2 regions of the Plantibacter sp. ME-Dv--P-095 genome follow, and region 2 is predicted to be linked to the other one. Evidence: predicted binding sites of a transcription regulator. Region 2 holds the regulator's gene; the other holds the start of a gene.

Region 1 (7,446 bases), on a different contig from region 2:
GCCGACCTGCTGCAGGATGCCGTCCTTCAGGACCGCGATCCGGTCGCCCATGGTGAGCGCCTCGGTCTGGTCGTGGGTGACGTAGACCGTGGTGACGCCGAGGCGACGCTGGAGCGACGCGATCTGGGTGCGGGTCTGGACGCGGAGCTTGGCGTCGAGGTTCGACAGTGGCTCGTCCATGAGGAAGACCTGCGGCTGGCGGACGATGGCGCGACCCATCGCGACACGCTGACGCTGACCACCGGAGAGCGCCTTCGGCTTGCGGGTCAGGTAGTCCTCGAGGTCGAGGAGCTTCGCGGCTTCGAGGACACGGGTGGCGCGCTCCTCCTTGCCGACGCCGGCGATCTTGAGCGCGAAGCCCATGTTCTCGGCGACGGTCATGTGCGGGTACAGCGCGTAGTTCTGGAACACCATCGCGATGTCGCGGTCCTTCGGCGGCACGTCGGTGACGTCGCGGTCGCCGATGAAGATGTGGCCGTCGTTGACCTCTTCGAGGCCGGCGAGCATGCGGAGCGAGGTGGACTTGCCACAGCCGGACGGGCCGACGAGGACGAGGAATTCGCCGTCGGCGACCTCGAGGTTCAGCTTGTCGACCGCGGGGCGGGTGCCGCCCGGGTAGAAACGGGTTGCATTGTCGAACGTCACAGACGCCATGGTTGTTCTCCTTCACCGGCAGGTACGTGCCGGACGATCCGTTGTGAATGGACGCGAGCCCGCCGACGATGGCCGACTCGCCGTTCCAGTATGCCATGGGCCCCTGGGAATGGAAGGGTGCCGGGTGGATCGGTCTCTCGGTGGACGCACAGCGTCCTCCCTGCCTGGTTTGGGCCTCTCCCAGGCGGCAGGTCTACGATTGATATGTTTGGCGCTGCTGGGTCTACGTAGCGCAATCCCCCCGAAACGAGGATCAATGTCTGGCGCTGGATCGCAGAACCGACCGACGAAGAACGAACGCCGCGACGCGGCCCGCGAGAAGGCACGCGTGCTGCGCGAGCAGCAGAAGCGGCGCGACCGCCGCAACCGCGTGCTGCTGCAGGGTGGCATCGTGCTCGGTGCGCTCGCGATCGTCGCCGCCGTGGCGATCATCATCGTGACGTCGATCAAGCCCGCCGGCCCCGTCCCGACGGCTGCGCAGAACGACGGGTTCACCGTCGGCGCGGGTCTGCAACTCGTCGGCGCGCCCGCCGACGCCCCGACGCCCACGCCGACCGCCACCGACGCGGCCGAGCCGGCACCGGCCGAGACACCCGCCGCAACGGAGACCCCGACGGCCGAGGGCGTCGAGATCTCCGTCTACCAGGACTTCCTGTGCCCCTACTGCGGCCAGTTCGAGACCACGAACGCCGAGCAGGTCAAGGGATGGCTCGAGGCCGGAGCGGCGACGTACACGGTGCACCCGCTCGCCACGCTGAGCAACCTGTCGCTCGGGACGCAGTACTCACTGCGTGCCTCGAACGCCGCGGCCTGCGTCGCGCAGTACTCGCCGAACGACTTCTTCTCCTTCAACACCGCGTTGTTCGAGAACCAGCCCAAGGAGAACACCGAGGGCCTGACCGACAAGGAGCTGAAGTCCATCGCGAAGGGCGTCATCTCCGGCGGTGAGAAGAAGATCAACGCCTGCATCGACGACGGCACCTACAAGTCCTGGGTGAAGGACTCGACCGACCGCGCCCGGAGTGGCCCGCTGCCCGGCACCGACGTCGCCAAGGTCGAGGGGACGCCCACCATCCTGGTGAACGGCAAGCAGTACACCGGCTCGCTGACCGACGCCGAGCAGTTCGCCGCGTTCGTGCTCGCCGTGTCCAGCGAGAGCTACTCGACCGACACCCCGTCGCCGAGCCCGAGCGAGTCGCCCGCGACCAACGGCTGATCCGTCGCCATCGTAGGATGGTCCAGACCGGGGTTCGCCCCTGTCGGCCGACGTGGCGCAATTGGTAGCGCAACGCTCTTGTAAAGCGTAGGTTACGGGTTCAAGTCCCGTCGTCGGCTCCAACCCAGAACCGCCCGTCAGCGCTGCTGGCGGGCGGTTCCGTGTGGAAGGAACCGTTCGTGAACCGCATCCCAGCATGGCTCGCACTCCTGATCGCCGTGGTCAGTGGCGCGTTCATCGCCGTCCAGGCCCGCTTGAACGGCGAGCTCGGCGCACGGCTCGGCGACGGCTTCACCGCCGCCGCGATCTCCTTCGGCGGCGGGCTGCTCATTCTGAGCATCGGGCTGGCCGTCTCCCGAACCGGGAGGCGGGGCCTGGAGACCGTGGCGACGGCGGTGCGTCGTCGCGAGATGCCGTGGTGGACGGTCCTCGGCGGGTGCGCAGGCGCATTCCTCGTGCTGTCGCAGGGGCTCACCGCGGCAGCGCTCGGGGTGGCCCTGTTCACCGTGGCGGTCGTCGCCGGCCAGACCGCGAGCGGCCTCGTGCTCGACCGCATCGGCTTCGGCCCGGGAGGCGTCGTCGGGTTCACCGTGCAGCGCGTCCTCGGGGCGGTCGTCGCCCTCGTCGCCGTCGGCGTCGCGGTCTCGGGAGAGCTCGGCGGGAGCATCCCGCTCGGCCTGCTCGTCCTGCCGCTGCTCGCGGGGATCGGGATCGGCTGGCAGCAGGCGGTCAACGGGCGGGTGAAGATGCGTGCGCAGAGCACGCTCGCGGCGACCTTCATCAACTTCATCGTCGGAACCGTCGTGCTCGTCGTGGCCGCTGTGCTGCACGCGCTGTTCGTCGCACCGCCCGGAGCGTTGCCGGGGGAGTGGTGGCTCTACCTCGGCGGACCGATCGGCTGCGTCTTCATCGCCGTGGCGGCGTTCCTCGTCCAGCACACGGGGGTGCTCATCCTCGGGCTCGGGACGGTCGCCGGTCAGACGTTGAGCGCGCTCGCCCTGGACGTCTTCCTGCCGACCGACGACAGCGGTGTCCACGTGTCCACCGTCGTCGGCACGCTGCTCGCGTTCGCGGCGGTGGCGATCGCATCGGCTCGGTTCCGCCGTCGACCCGCAGCGCCGGCCGGGTCCTGAACGGAGCGGATCACGGCATCCGGCTGAAGTGCGCCTTCGCGTTGCTCGTCTTCCGGCGCCCGGTCCGGCCGTTCCCCGGCTTGCCGCCGACGTAGAGCCACCCGAGGAGGTCTTCGCCCTTCTGCAGGCCGTGCGCTTTCCTGACGGCCTTCGCGCGGGTTGCGCCGCCGGTCCGCCAGAACACACCCCATCCGGCGTCGTCGAGCAGCAGGCTGATCATGTGGGCGACGCCGGAGGCCACGGCCTCCTGCTCCCAGGAGGCGACCTTCGACTTCTTCACGCTCACGACGACCGCGAGCAGCAGGGGAGCACGAAGGGGCTTCGTCGACGGCTTGGAATCGCCGTCCGCCTTCGCGAGCGCCCGGCCCAGCTTCACCCGGTCGTCACCCCTGAGGGCGATGACCCGCCACGGGCGCAGGGCTCCATGATCGGCCACGCGGCCGGCGGCGCCGATGATCTCCAGCAGCTCCTCGTCGCTCGGAGCGACGTCGGTGACCTTCGACCACGAACGCCGCCCGGCGACGGCGGCCAGGACGGGGCTCTCGGCGGGCTCCGTCACTCCGTCGGCTCAGCGGTGTCGGCTGCTGCGAAGTTGAGCGCGATGGAGTTCATGCAGTAGCGATCCCCGGTCGGCGTACCGAAGCCGTCGTCGAAGACGTGCCCCAGGTGGGATCCGCATGAGGCGCAGCGCACCTCGGTCCGGACCATGCCGAGCGTGCGGTCTTCGATCAACTGCACCGCGTCGGGGTTCACGGACTCGTAGAAGCTCGGCCAGCCGCAGCCGGAGTCGAACTTCGTCCCGCTCTTGAAGAGTTCGGCGTTGCAGGCGGCACAGGTGTACAGGCCGGCGCGCGACTCGTCGAGGAGTTCACCCGTCCAGGCCCGCTCGGTCGCCGCTCCGCGGAGGACCTGGTACTGCTCGGGCGTGAGTTCCTCGCGCCACTGCTCGTCGGTCTTCGACACGTCGTACGTCATGCTGCTCCATTCGTTCTCGGTCATCCTACGCGCGGGGCCGCGTCGTACCTGCGGCCTCCGACTTCCAGCTCAACACTTGGGAGTCGCTGATCCTTCCCGGTGAACGTGCCTCCTTGCCGGACCGGATGCGACTCGGTGACGCTCCGCTGAATAGACTGAGGAATCGTCCGGGCGGAGTCCTCCCGGGCTCGCGGCACGGTACCGATCAGGAGGGGGTCGAGCATGCAGCCTGCATCGCACACGCCCGACGGCGGCGACGCGTCGGTCCCTGCCCCGGGCCTCAGCGAACGCGAACGCGAGATCCTCGAGTTCGAGTCCCACTGGATGCGCCACGTCGGGGCGAAGGAGGCCGCCATCCGCGACCGCTTCGCGCTCTCGCCGACCCGCTATTATCAACTGCTCGGCGCGCTCATCGACTCGCCGTCCGCTCTCGCCCACGACCCCATGCTGATCAAGCGGCTGCAGCGCACCCGCGACGCCCGACTCTCGGCACGAGGAGCTTCAGCTCCACGTACCGACGGCTGAGCAGCTCACGGAGAACACACCATGGCTGAATCCTTCCCGCCCGACCGTTTCGACGAGGTCCCGGACCTCAAGCGCGTCGGCGCGCACCGTGCCCCGGCGCCGAAGGGGCGTGGCTGGATCGCTTTCCTGGTCGCCGTCGTGGCGACGTTGGTCCTCGTCGGGATCGGCACCTTCGCCCTGTTCGGGCTGAACGACCGCATCGACTTCTTCGGCGGTGCTGCCAGCCCGAGCGCGACGCCGACGCCCACGCCGACGCCCACGGAGGTGGCGCCCGTGGTCGATCCCGCGGCGAGCATCCTCGTCTTGAACGGGACGCCGACCGAGGGTCTGGCGGCATCGGCGGCGGCCGCGATCGCTGCCGCCGGGTTCACCCAGCAGATCCCGACGAGCGACGCGAGCACGGAGGACGTCACGGCGAGTGGCGTCTACTATCAGGACCCCTCGCAGGAGGGCGTGGCACGCGCCATCGCGAACGCGCTCGGCGGCATCCCGATCCAGATCACGGACCAGTACGCGATCCCGGTCGAGGAGGGCGAGGCTCCCGTCCTCCGCATCGTCGTCGTGGTCGGCGCCGACTACCAGCCGGCCGCCTGAGCGCAGCGTCCCCGCCGGACCTCGTCGGCTCGTCGGACCGGCCTGTGTTTCCGGGGTGTTTCCTCCATGTTGAGTTGTCGTAATACTCCGCGACGATTGTCGATTTCGGGGTGATCCGGGACACCGCCCCGGATTAGGATCTGGAATTGGCCGCTCATCCCGTCCCGTCTCGACTCGCCCCTGAGTCCGTTTTGGCGCAGGGTGGCCGCCGGGGTCCCGACTCCGGACGGCAGGTCCGGGTTCGGCAGCAGCCGACGCCTGTGAGCACGCAGCAATGGGAGTATGAAATGGCGAACGGAACCGTCAAGTGGTTCAACGCTGAGAAGGGCTTCGGCTTCATCACGGTCGACGAGGGTGGACAGGACGTCTTCGTCCACTACTCGGCGATCGACATGAGCGGCTACAAGTCCTTGGAAGAGGGCCAGGCGGTCGTCTTCGAGGTCGGCACCGGAGCGAAGGGGCCCCAGGCCGAGGCCGTCCGATTGGCGTAAGCACCCATCGGACACGGGATTCCTGCGACGCCGCCCACTCCGGTGGGCGGCGTCGTTCGTCGTCTCCGGGCCGTTCCCGGGAGTTCGCTCAGGGCGCTGACGCTCACTTGCACTCCCACCCCCTGAGTGCCAGAATCGACTTAGCACTCGTACTCATTGAGTGCTAAAAACGTTCATGACGTCCGGGAGGGACGAAAAACACACATGGCTAAGATCATTGCTTTCGACGAGGAGGCCCGTCGCGGCCTCGAGCGTGGACTGAACATTCTTGCTGACACGGTCAAGGTCACCCTTGGGCCGCGCGGTCGCAACGTCGTCCTCGAGAAGAAGTGGGGCGCCCCCACGATCACCAACGACGGCGTGTCCATCGCCAAGGAGATCGAACTCGACGACCCGTACGAGAAGATCGGCGCGGAGCTCGTCAAGGAGGTCGCCAAGAAGACCGATGACGTCGCCGGCGACGGCACCACCACCGCCACCGTGTTGGCTCAGGCGCTCGTGCGCGAGGGCCTCCGCAACGTCGCCGCAGGCGCCGACCCCATCAGCCTCAAGCGCGGCATCGAGAAGGCCGTCGAGGCCGTCACGGTCGAGCTCATCGCCAACGCGAAGGAGGTGGAGACCAAGGAGGAGATCGCTGCGACCGCTTCCATCTCCGCCGGCGACACCACCATCGGCGAGATCATCGCCGAGGCGATCGACAAGGTCGGCAAGGAAGGCGTCGTCACCGTCGAGGAGTCGAACACCTTCGGCACCGAGCTCGAGCTCACCGAGGGCATGCGCTTCGACAAGGGTTACCTGTCGCAGTACTTCGTGACCGACCCCGACCGCCAGGAAGCGGTGTTCGAGGACCCCTACATCCTCATCGCCAACCAGAAGATCTCCGCGATCAAGGACCTCCTGCCGATCGTCGACCAGGTCATCCAGTCGGGCAAGCAGCTCCTCATCATCGCCGAGGACGTCGACGGCGAAGCACTCGCGACGCTCGTCGTGAACAAGATCCGTGGCATCTTCAAGTCCGTCGCCGTCAAGGCTCCGGGCTTCGGCGACCGCCGCAAGGCGCAGCTGCAGGACATCGCCATCCTCACCGGTGGTCAGGTCATCTCCGAGGAGGTCGGCCTCAAGCTCGAGACCGTCACCCTCGACCTCCTCGGCCGCGCCCGCAAGGTCGTCATCACCAAGGATGAGACCACCATCGTCGAAGGTGCCGGCGACGCCGAGGCCATCGCCGGTCGTGTGTCCCAGATCCGCAAGGAGATCGACAACACGGACAGCGACTACGACCGCGAGAAGCTCCAGGAGCGTCTCGCCAAGCTCGCGGGCGGTGTCGCGGTCATCAAGGCCGGTGCAGCGACCGAGGTCGAGCTCAAGGAGCGCAAGCACCGCATCGAGGACGCCGTCCGCAACGCGAAGGCTGCCGTCGAAGAGGGCATCGTCGCCGGTGGTGGCGTCGCCCTGATCCAGGCCGGCAAGACCGCCTTCGAGAAGCTCGAGCTCGTCGGAGACGAGGCGACCGGTGCGAACATCGTCAAGGTCGCCATCGACGCTCCGCTCAAGCAGATCGCGCTGAACGCCGGCCTCGAGCCCGGTGTCGTGGCCGACAAGGTCCGCAACCTGCCCGTCGGACACGGCCTCAACGCCGCGACCGGCGAGTACGTCGACATGCTCGCAGCCGGCATCAACGACCCGGTGAAGGTCACGCGCTCCGCGCTGCTCAACGCAGCGTCGATCGCCGGCCTGTTCCTCACCACCGAGGCCGTCGTCGCCGACAAGCCGGAGAAGAACCCGGCTCCGGCCGGCGACCCGACCGGTGGCATGGACTTCTAAGTCCGACAGCAGCACACGCGCAGGGCGTCTCCTT
Region 2 (7,446 bases):
TGAGACCTTCGCGCTCAACATGATCGACACCCCCGGGCACGTGGACTTCACCTACGAGGTCTCCCGATCGCTCGCCGCCTGCGAGGGCGCGATCCTCCTCGTCGACGCCGCGCAGGGTATCGAGGCGCAGACGCTCGCGAACCTCTACCTGGCGCTTGAGAACGATCTCGAGATCATCCCGGTGCTCAACAAGATCGACCTGCCGGCCGCGGACCCCGACAAGTACGCTAAGGAACTCGCCAGCCTGATCGGTGGTCGACCGGAGGACGTGTTGCGCGTCTCCGGCAAGACGGGCATGGGCGTCGAGGAACTCCTCGACCGGGTGGTCGGCCGCATCCCGAACCCCACCGGCGACCCGGACGCACCGACGCGCGCCATGATCTTCGACTCCGTCTACGACACCTACCGCGGCGTCGTGACCTACGTCCGGATGATCGACGGCCAGCTGAGTCCACGCGAGCGCATCCAGATGATGTCGACCCGCGCCGTACACGACCTCCTCGAGATCGGCGTCAGCTCACCGGAGCCGACGCCCACCAAGGGGCTGGGCGTCGGTGAGGTCGGCTACCTCATCACTGGCGTGAAGGACGTCCGGCAGTCGAAGGTCGGCGACACCGTGACGACGGCGGTCAAGCCGGCGACGGACGCCCTGCCCGGCTACACGGATCCGAAGCCGATGGTGTTCTCCGGTCTGTATCCGATCGACGGCAGCGACTACCCGATCCTGCGCGACGCGCTCGACAAATTGAAGCTCTCCGACGCCTCGCTGAACTACGAGCCGGAGACCTCGGTCGCCCTCGGCTTCGGGTTCCGCGTCGGTTTCCTCGGGCTGCTGCACCTCGAGATCGTCACCGAGCGGCTCCAGCGCGAGTTCGACCTCGACCTCATCGCCACGGCCCCGTCGGTCACCTACGAGGTGAAGACCGAGGACAAGCAGGTCGTCACCGTCACGAACCCGAGTGAGTTCCCGTCGGGCAAGATCCTCGAGGTCTCCGAGCCCATGGTGAAGGTGGGCATCCTCGCGCCGAAGGACTATGTCGGCACCATCATGGAGCTCTGCCAGAGCCGCCGTGGCGCGCTCCTCGGCATGGAGTACCTGGGCGAGGACCGCGTCGAACTCCGGTACACGATGCCGCTCGGTGAGATCGTCTTCGACTTCTTCGACCACCTGAAGAGCCGCACGCAGGGCTACGCCTCGCTCGACTACGAGCCCTCCGGCCAGCAGGCCGCGGATCTCGTGAAGGTCGACATCCTGCTCCAGGGCGATCAGGTCGACGCGTTCAGTGCCATCGTGCACCGCGAGAAGGCTTATGCCTACGGCGTGCTCATGACCGAGCGGCTGAAGAAGCTGATCCCTCGGCAGCAGTTCGAGGTCCCGATCCAGGCGGCGATCGGTGCGCGCATCATCGCCCGCGAGTCCGTCCGTGCGATGCGCAAGGACGTCCTGGCCAAGTGCTACGGCGGTGACATCACCCGCAAGCGGAAGCTCCTCGAGAAGCAGAAGGAGGGCAAGAAGCGTATGAAGATGGTCGGCAAGGTCGAGGTGCCCCAGGAGGCGTTCATCGCGGCGCTCTCCGGGGACGTCGAGACGAAGGACAAGAAGTGACCGCCCGACGCAGTTCGTTCGAGGACGAGGCCGTCGACTACGCGGCGGTCGGCGCGACGCAGCGCAGCGACCTCATGCAGTACCCGCCGGAGGGCTACGTGCCCTCGGAGGACGAGTTCCGACTCGGCAGCGGGGAGGAACGGTTCGCCCTGGCGACCACGGCGCTGCTCACCTGGGGACTGCACCGGGCGAGCGGCGTCGAGATCACCGACGTGCACCCGGGGACGGGCGTGCAATACGGCGGCATCGCCTTCGCGGAGGACGGCACCCCGCTGGAGCCGATCGAGACGCACGAGGAGCAGCGGTTCGCCGAGGACGGTACGCCGTTCATCACGCCGGGAACGACGGTCGTGTTCGCGGGTGCCGTCGGCGGGGAACCGCTCGCGGGCCCGCACCGGGTCATCTCGGTGACCGAGGAGCCGGGGCACGTCAGCCTGGCCATCGGCACGATGGACGGCGACCCCGAGAGCGGCGAGCAGTCCTTCACGATCGAACAGCGTGAGGACGACTCCGTCTGGATCGTGGTGCGCTCCTTCTTCCGCCCGACGAAGGGCGCCGCGAAGCTCGTCGGCTCGAAGCGCCGTCGGAAGACCATGAACGACGCCTACCTGCGCGCACTCCTGCCGTCGCGCGGCCTCTGAGCGACGGATCGTGCCGAGCGCGCTTCCCCTCGCCGATCCGGCGCCGTCCGACGGGCTGCTGCCGGAGTCGGCCGCCGTCGGTGCCCACGAGCGTGCGTTCGGTGTCTACCTGCACGTGCCGTTCTGCCGGGTGCGCTGCGGGTACTGCGACTTCAACACCTACACGTCGACGGAACTCCGCGGCGCGAAACAGTCCGACTACGCCGACGAGGCGGTGGCCGAGATCCGCTTCGGACGCGGCGTGCTGGAGGCGTCCGGCGTCCCCGACCGCGAGGTCTCCACAGTCTTCTTCGGGGGAGGCACCCCGACCCTGCTGCCGGCGGACGACCTGGTCCGCATGCTGCGTGGTGTGACCGACTCCTTCGTCCTCGCGCCCGGCGCCGAGGTGACGACGGAGGCGAACCCGGATTCCGTCGACGCCGCGTACCTCCAGACGCTGGCGGACGCCGGCTTCACCCGCGTCTCGTTCGGCATGCAGTCTGCGGTGCCGAGCGTCCTGGCGACGCTCGAACGAACGCACGACCCGGCCCGGGTGCCGCTAGTGGTGCAGTGGGCGCGCGACGCCGGTCTCGGCGTCAGCCTCGACCTCATCTACGGGACGCCGGGGGAGACGCTCGCCGACTGGCGGGTCTCACTCGAGACCGCCATCGCCTGCGCCCCAGACCATGTGTCGGCCTATTCGCTCATCGTCGAGCCCGGCACGAAGCTCGCCCGCCAGATCCGTTCCGGCGTGGTCGGCACGCCCGACGAGGATCTGCAGGCCGACATGTACGAGCTCGCCGACGACCTCCTGACCGCAGCCGGATACGGCTGGTACGAGGTCAGCAACTGGGCCACGTCCGACGCTCACCGCTCCCGGCACAACCTGTCCTACTGGACGGGTGAGGACTGGTGGGGTGTCGGTCCCGGCTCCCACAGCCACGTCGGCGGGGTGCGCTGGTGGAACGTCAAGCACCCGGCGGCCTACGCCCAGCGCATCGCGGCTGACGAGTCGCCCGCCGCCGGTCGCGAGACCCTCGACGACGAGACCCGCGAACTCGAACGCATCCTGTTGCTCACCCGGACGCGCGACGGCATCCCGATCCGCACCCTCGCCCCCGAGGCGCGAACCGCCGTCGCGGGGCTCATCGCCGAGGAGCTCGTCGATGCGCGGCAGGCGCTCCTCGGCCGCCTCGAGCTCACGCGACGCGGTCGACTCCTCGCCGACGCCGTCGTCCGTCGACTCGTCGGCGACTGACGCGGTCCGGGCGCGTCCCGGCCGGGAGACCGTCGGACGGCGTCAGACCGCCGGAAGACCGACAGCCCCGACCGGCGGACCGGACGGGGCTGTCGAGTGGGGCTCGGAGGATCAGGCCTTGATGAACTGGATCGTGAGCGGGTAGCTGTACAGCTCGCCCTTGTTCGCCTTGATCGCGGCGATGATGCTGAAGACGATCACGACGATGTACACGGCGATGATGACGAGGATGCCGACCACGACGATCGTGAGGATCGAGCCGACCACGAGCGCGATCAGCATCGTCAACTGGAAGTTGAGCGCGGTGAGCGTGTGGGCCTTGATGAACGGCCCGCGGTCCTTGAGCGCCAGGTAGCCGATCAGCGGCGGGATGAACCCGAAGAAGATCCCACCGATGTGGATGAGGGTCGACCAGAGCTTCTCGTCGGACGGGCTCATGGGCTGCGCGACGGGGTAGGGCTGCTGGTACTGCGGAGCGCCGGCGGGCGGCGGCGGGTAGGAACCGGCACCGGGCGGCGGCGGCGCGTAGCCACCGGCGGGCGGCGGCGGGTAGGAGCCTGCCGGCGGCTGGTGAGGAGCTGCGGGCGGGGGCGTCGCGCCGTCTCCTGCAGGCGGAACCGACCCGCCCTTGGCAGGGTCGACGGGCGGTTGAGCGTTCGGATCGGACATCTTCGCACCTTTCACGGAGAGTGATATTCAATTGGTCCAGCAGAGCGTATCGCACCAGGTGTCGCGGAAACGGGACCCACGCCTGTCGCCAACGGTATTCCTGGGCCGCCACGGCGCGCAAGGGATGCCTTCCGGTGGGCCGCGATATGATTGGCAGTCAGGGTGTTCGAGTGCTGACGGTCGGTGTTCGGCGGAGACGAGGAGAGGGGTTCGCCATGGTGTCGGATCGCGGTCTCGAGGTCCTCCGGGTCATCGTCCAGGACTACGTCGCGTCGCGTGAGCCGGTCGGATCGAAGACGATCGTCGATCGTCACTCCTTCGGCGTCTCGGCGGCCACCATCCGGAACGACATGGCCCAGCTCGAGGACGAGGAGCTCATCGCCGCGCCCCACACCTCCTCGGGGCGCGTCCCGACGGACAAGGGCTACCGCATGTTCGTCGACCACCTCGCCGACCGGCGTCCCCTGAACAATGCACAACGGACGGCGATCGAGACGTTCCTCGGCGCCTCCGGCGACCTCGACGAGGTGCTCCACCGCACGGTGAGGCTCCTGTCGCAACTCACGAACCAGGTCGCGCTCGTCCAGTACCCCATGTTCTCCCGTGCCCGCGTCCGGCACCTCGAGCTCGTGAGCGTCACGCCGAACCGGGTGCTCGCCGTCATCATCCTCGACAACGGCCGGGTGGAGCAGCGTCTCATCGAGACGGAGCGGCCGGTCGACGACGACCTCATCGCGCGCCTCCGCGGTGCGTGCAACGAGGCGGTCGCCGGACGCCCCCTCCTCGACGCCCACGACGCCCTCGGCGACGTCCCCGACACGATCGCCGAACTCGACCGGTCCTCGGCGGTCCGCATCGTCGACGCGGTGCGCGAGCAGCTCTCGGCCCAGCGCCAGGACCGCCTCGTGATGGCGGGCGCCGCGAACCTCGCTCGCACGGAGGACGACTTCCCGGGCAGCATCTACCCGGTGCTCGACGCGATCGAGCAGCAGGTGGTCCTCCTCAGACTCTTCGGCGAGATGGAGTCGGAGCGGGACGGGGTCGTCGCCAGCATCGGGCGGGAGAACGCGTCGTTCGGCCTCGAGACGACGAGTGTCGTCGCGGGGAACTACCGTTCCTCTGGTGGCGAAATCGCCCGCCTCGGCGTGCTCGGCCCCACGAGAATGGACTACGCGAGCAACATGGCGGCGGTCCGAGCCGTCGCCAGATACCTCTCGCGCATCCTCGACGCCGAGTGACGCCTCCTCGTCGCGTCCACCAACACCTTCCGCACCTCGAACGAAAGGCCCTCAGTGGCTGACTACCCCGACCACTACGCAGCCCTCGGCGTCGCCAAGGAGGCGACGCCCGAAGAGATCAAGAAGGCCTACCGCCGCCTCGCGCGCGAGCTGCACCCCGACGTCAACCCGGGATCCGACGCCTCGGAACGGTTCAAGGAGGTCACGCACGCCTACGACGTGCTCAGTGACCCCAAGCAGCGCCAGCAGTACGACCTGGGTCCGCAGGCGGGTGGGTTCGGTGGCGGCGACGCCGGCTTCAGTGGGTTCGGCGACATCTTCGACACCTTCTTCGGCGGTGGCGGCCAGCAGCGCGGCCCGAAGTCGCGTCGCTCGCGCGGCGAGGACGCCCTCCTCCGCGTCGAGCTCGACCTCGACGAGGTCATCTTCGGCACCCACCGCGACCTCGAGGTCGACACCGCGGTGCTCTGCGGCACCTGCAACGGCTCCTGCTGCCAGCCGGGCACCTCGCCGGTCACCTGCGACATCTGCCACGGCACCGGTTCCATCCAGCGCGCCGTCCGCTCGCTGCTCGGGAACGTCATGACCTCGGCACCCTGCGGCACCTGCCGTGGCTACGGGACGATCATCGCGACCCCGTGTGTCACCTGCCAGGGGCAGGGACGCCTTCGCGCCCGTCGCACCGTGTCGGTCGACATCCCGGCCGGTGTCGACACCGGTCTGCGGCTGCAGATGCCCGGGAGCGGCGAGGTCGGTCCGGCCGGAGGCCCCAACGGCGACCTCTACCTCGAGATGAAGGTCAAGCACCACGACGTCTTCAGCCGCGACGGCGACGACCTGCTGTGCACGCTGGAGGTCCCGATGACGGACGCCATCTTCGGGCGCCACGTCACGGTCCACGCACTCGACGGAGACGTCGAGGTGGAACTGCGTCCGGGCGTCCAGAGTTCCGAGGTCATCACGGTCAAGGACCGCGGCGTGACCCGGCTCCGCGGCAACAGTCGCGGCGATCTCAAGATCGGCGTCCAGGTCGTCACCCCGACCAAGCTCGACCACCGCGAGCGGGAACTCATCAAGAGCTTCGCCTCGGGCAGGCGTCAGGGTCCTCCTGCGCTGGCGCAGTTCCAGCAGGGCCTGTTCGCGAAGATCCGCGACCGTTTCCACGGCGTCGGTTGAGATGAGCTCGCTGTACGTCCGCGAGGACCTCGAATCGACCGGCGTCGGCGACTCGGTCACCCTCCGGGGGCCGGAGGCGAAGCACGCCGTGTCGGTCAGCCGATTGCGGGTGGGGGAGACGACGTCGATCGGCAACGGTCGCGGACTGATCGCCACGGGAACCGTCGTCCGGAGCGAACCGGGCGAGCTCGAGATGCGCGTCGAGTCGGTGGTCGTGCATCCGGAGAACCGTCCGGCACTCGTGCTCGTGCAGGCGCTGGCCAAGGGCGATCGCGACGAACTCGCCATCCAGGCGGCGACCGAGCTCGGGGTCGACCGGATCATCCCTTGGGGTGCTGAGCGCAGCATCTCCCGCTGGCAGGGCGAGAAGGCGAGCAAGGGCCGAGCCCGCTGGCAGCTGATCGTGCGCGAGGCGGCCAAGCAGTCGATCCGCGCCCGGGTGCCCGAGGTGTCCGAGGTCGTCGACGCGCGTGGCCTCGCCGCCCATGCCGACGGACGGACCGTACTCGTCCTGGAGCCCACGGCCGCGCTCAGCCTGACGGACCTCGACCCGTCGACCTTCGACACCGACGAGGTGGTGCTCGTCGTCGGCCCCGAGGGCGGGATCTCGCCCGCCGAGCTCGAGCGACTCGTCGACGCCGGCGCGGTCGCCGTGCGGATCGGCTCGGGTGTGCTGCGCACCTCGACGGCGGGGCCGGCGGCGATCGCAGCGGTGAACGTGCTGCTCGGCCGCTGGTGACCCGGGTCCAGCCCGCGCAGGACGCCGCTGCGAACCTTAGACTGGTGGGCATGAGTGAAGCACCGTCCGTTTTCAGCCGCATCGTGTCCGGGGAGATCCCGACGACCCTCCTCGCCGAGACCGATCGGGTGATCGCCTTC

Evidence for each region. The regulator HrcA, encoded in region 2, represses chaperone genes, less so after heat shock. The targets are predictions, from matches to a motif close to TTNGCACTCGNNNNNNNCGAGTGCNAA.
Region 1: the regulator HrcA is predicted to act here: its motif matches at 5,729-5,755, upstream of groL (chaperonin GroEL).

Annotation. Positions count from the first base shown of each region.
Region 1 is NZ_JARVSB010000007.1:378,342-385,787, forward strand. Features, by position in the region: gene QRN26_RS11755 (ABC transporter ATP-binding protein) at 1-654, opposite strand, end outside; gene QRN26_RS11760 (thioredoxin domain-containing protein) at 911-1,870, shown strand; tRNA gene QRN26_RS11765 (tRNA-Thr) at 1,917-1,992, shown strand; gene QRN26_RS11770 (DMT family transporter) at 2,050-3,003, shown strand; gene QRN26_RS11775 (nitroreductase family protein) at 3,014-3,562, opposite strand; gene msrB (peptide-methionine (R)-S-oxide reductase MsrB) at 3,559-3,978, opposite strand; gene QRN26_RS11785 (DUF3263 domain-containing protein) at 4,201-4,503, shown strand; gene QRN26_RS11790 (LytR C-terminal domain-containing protein) at 4,525-5,097, shown strand; gene QRN26_RS11795 (cold-shock protein) at 5,385-5,588, shown strand; gene groL (chaperonin GroEL) at 5,793-7,412, shown strand.
Region 2 is NZ_JARVSB010000004.1:435,789-443,234, forward strand. Features, by position in the region: gene lepA (translation elongation factor 4) at 1-1,606, shown strand, start outside; gene QRN26_RS07190 (DUF1990 domain-containing protein) at 1,603-2,247, shown strand; gene hemW (radical SAM family heme chaperone HemW) at 2,258-3,484, shown strand; gene QRN26_RS07200 (DUF4870 domain-containing protein) at 3,596-4,153, opposite strand; gene hrcA (heat-inducible transcriptional repressor HrcA) at 4,369-5,391, shown strand; gene dnaJ (molecular chaperone DnaJ) at 5,446-6,567, shown strand; gene QRN26_RS07215 (16S rRNA (uracil(1498)-N(3))-methyltransferase) at 6,569-7,306, shown strand; gene QRN26_RS07220 (HIT domain-containing protein) at 7,357-7,446, shown strand, end outside.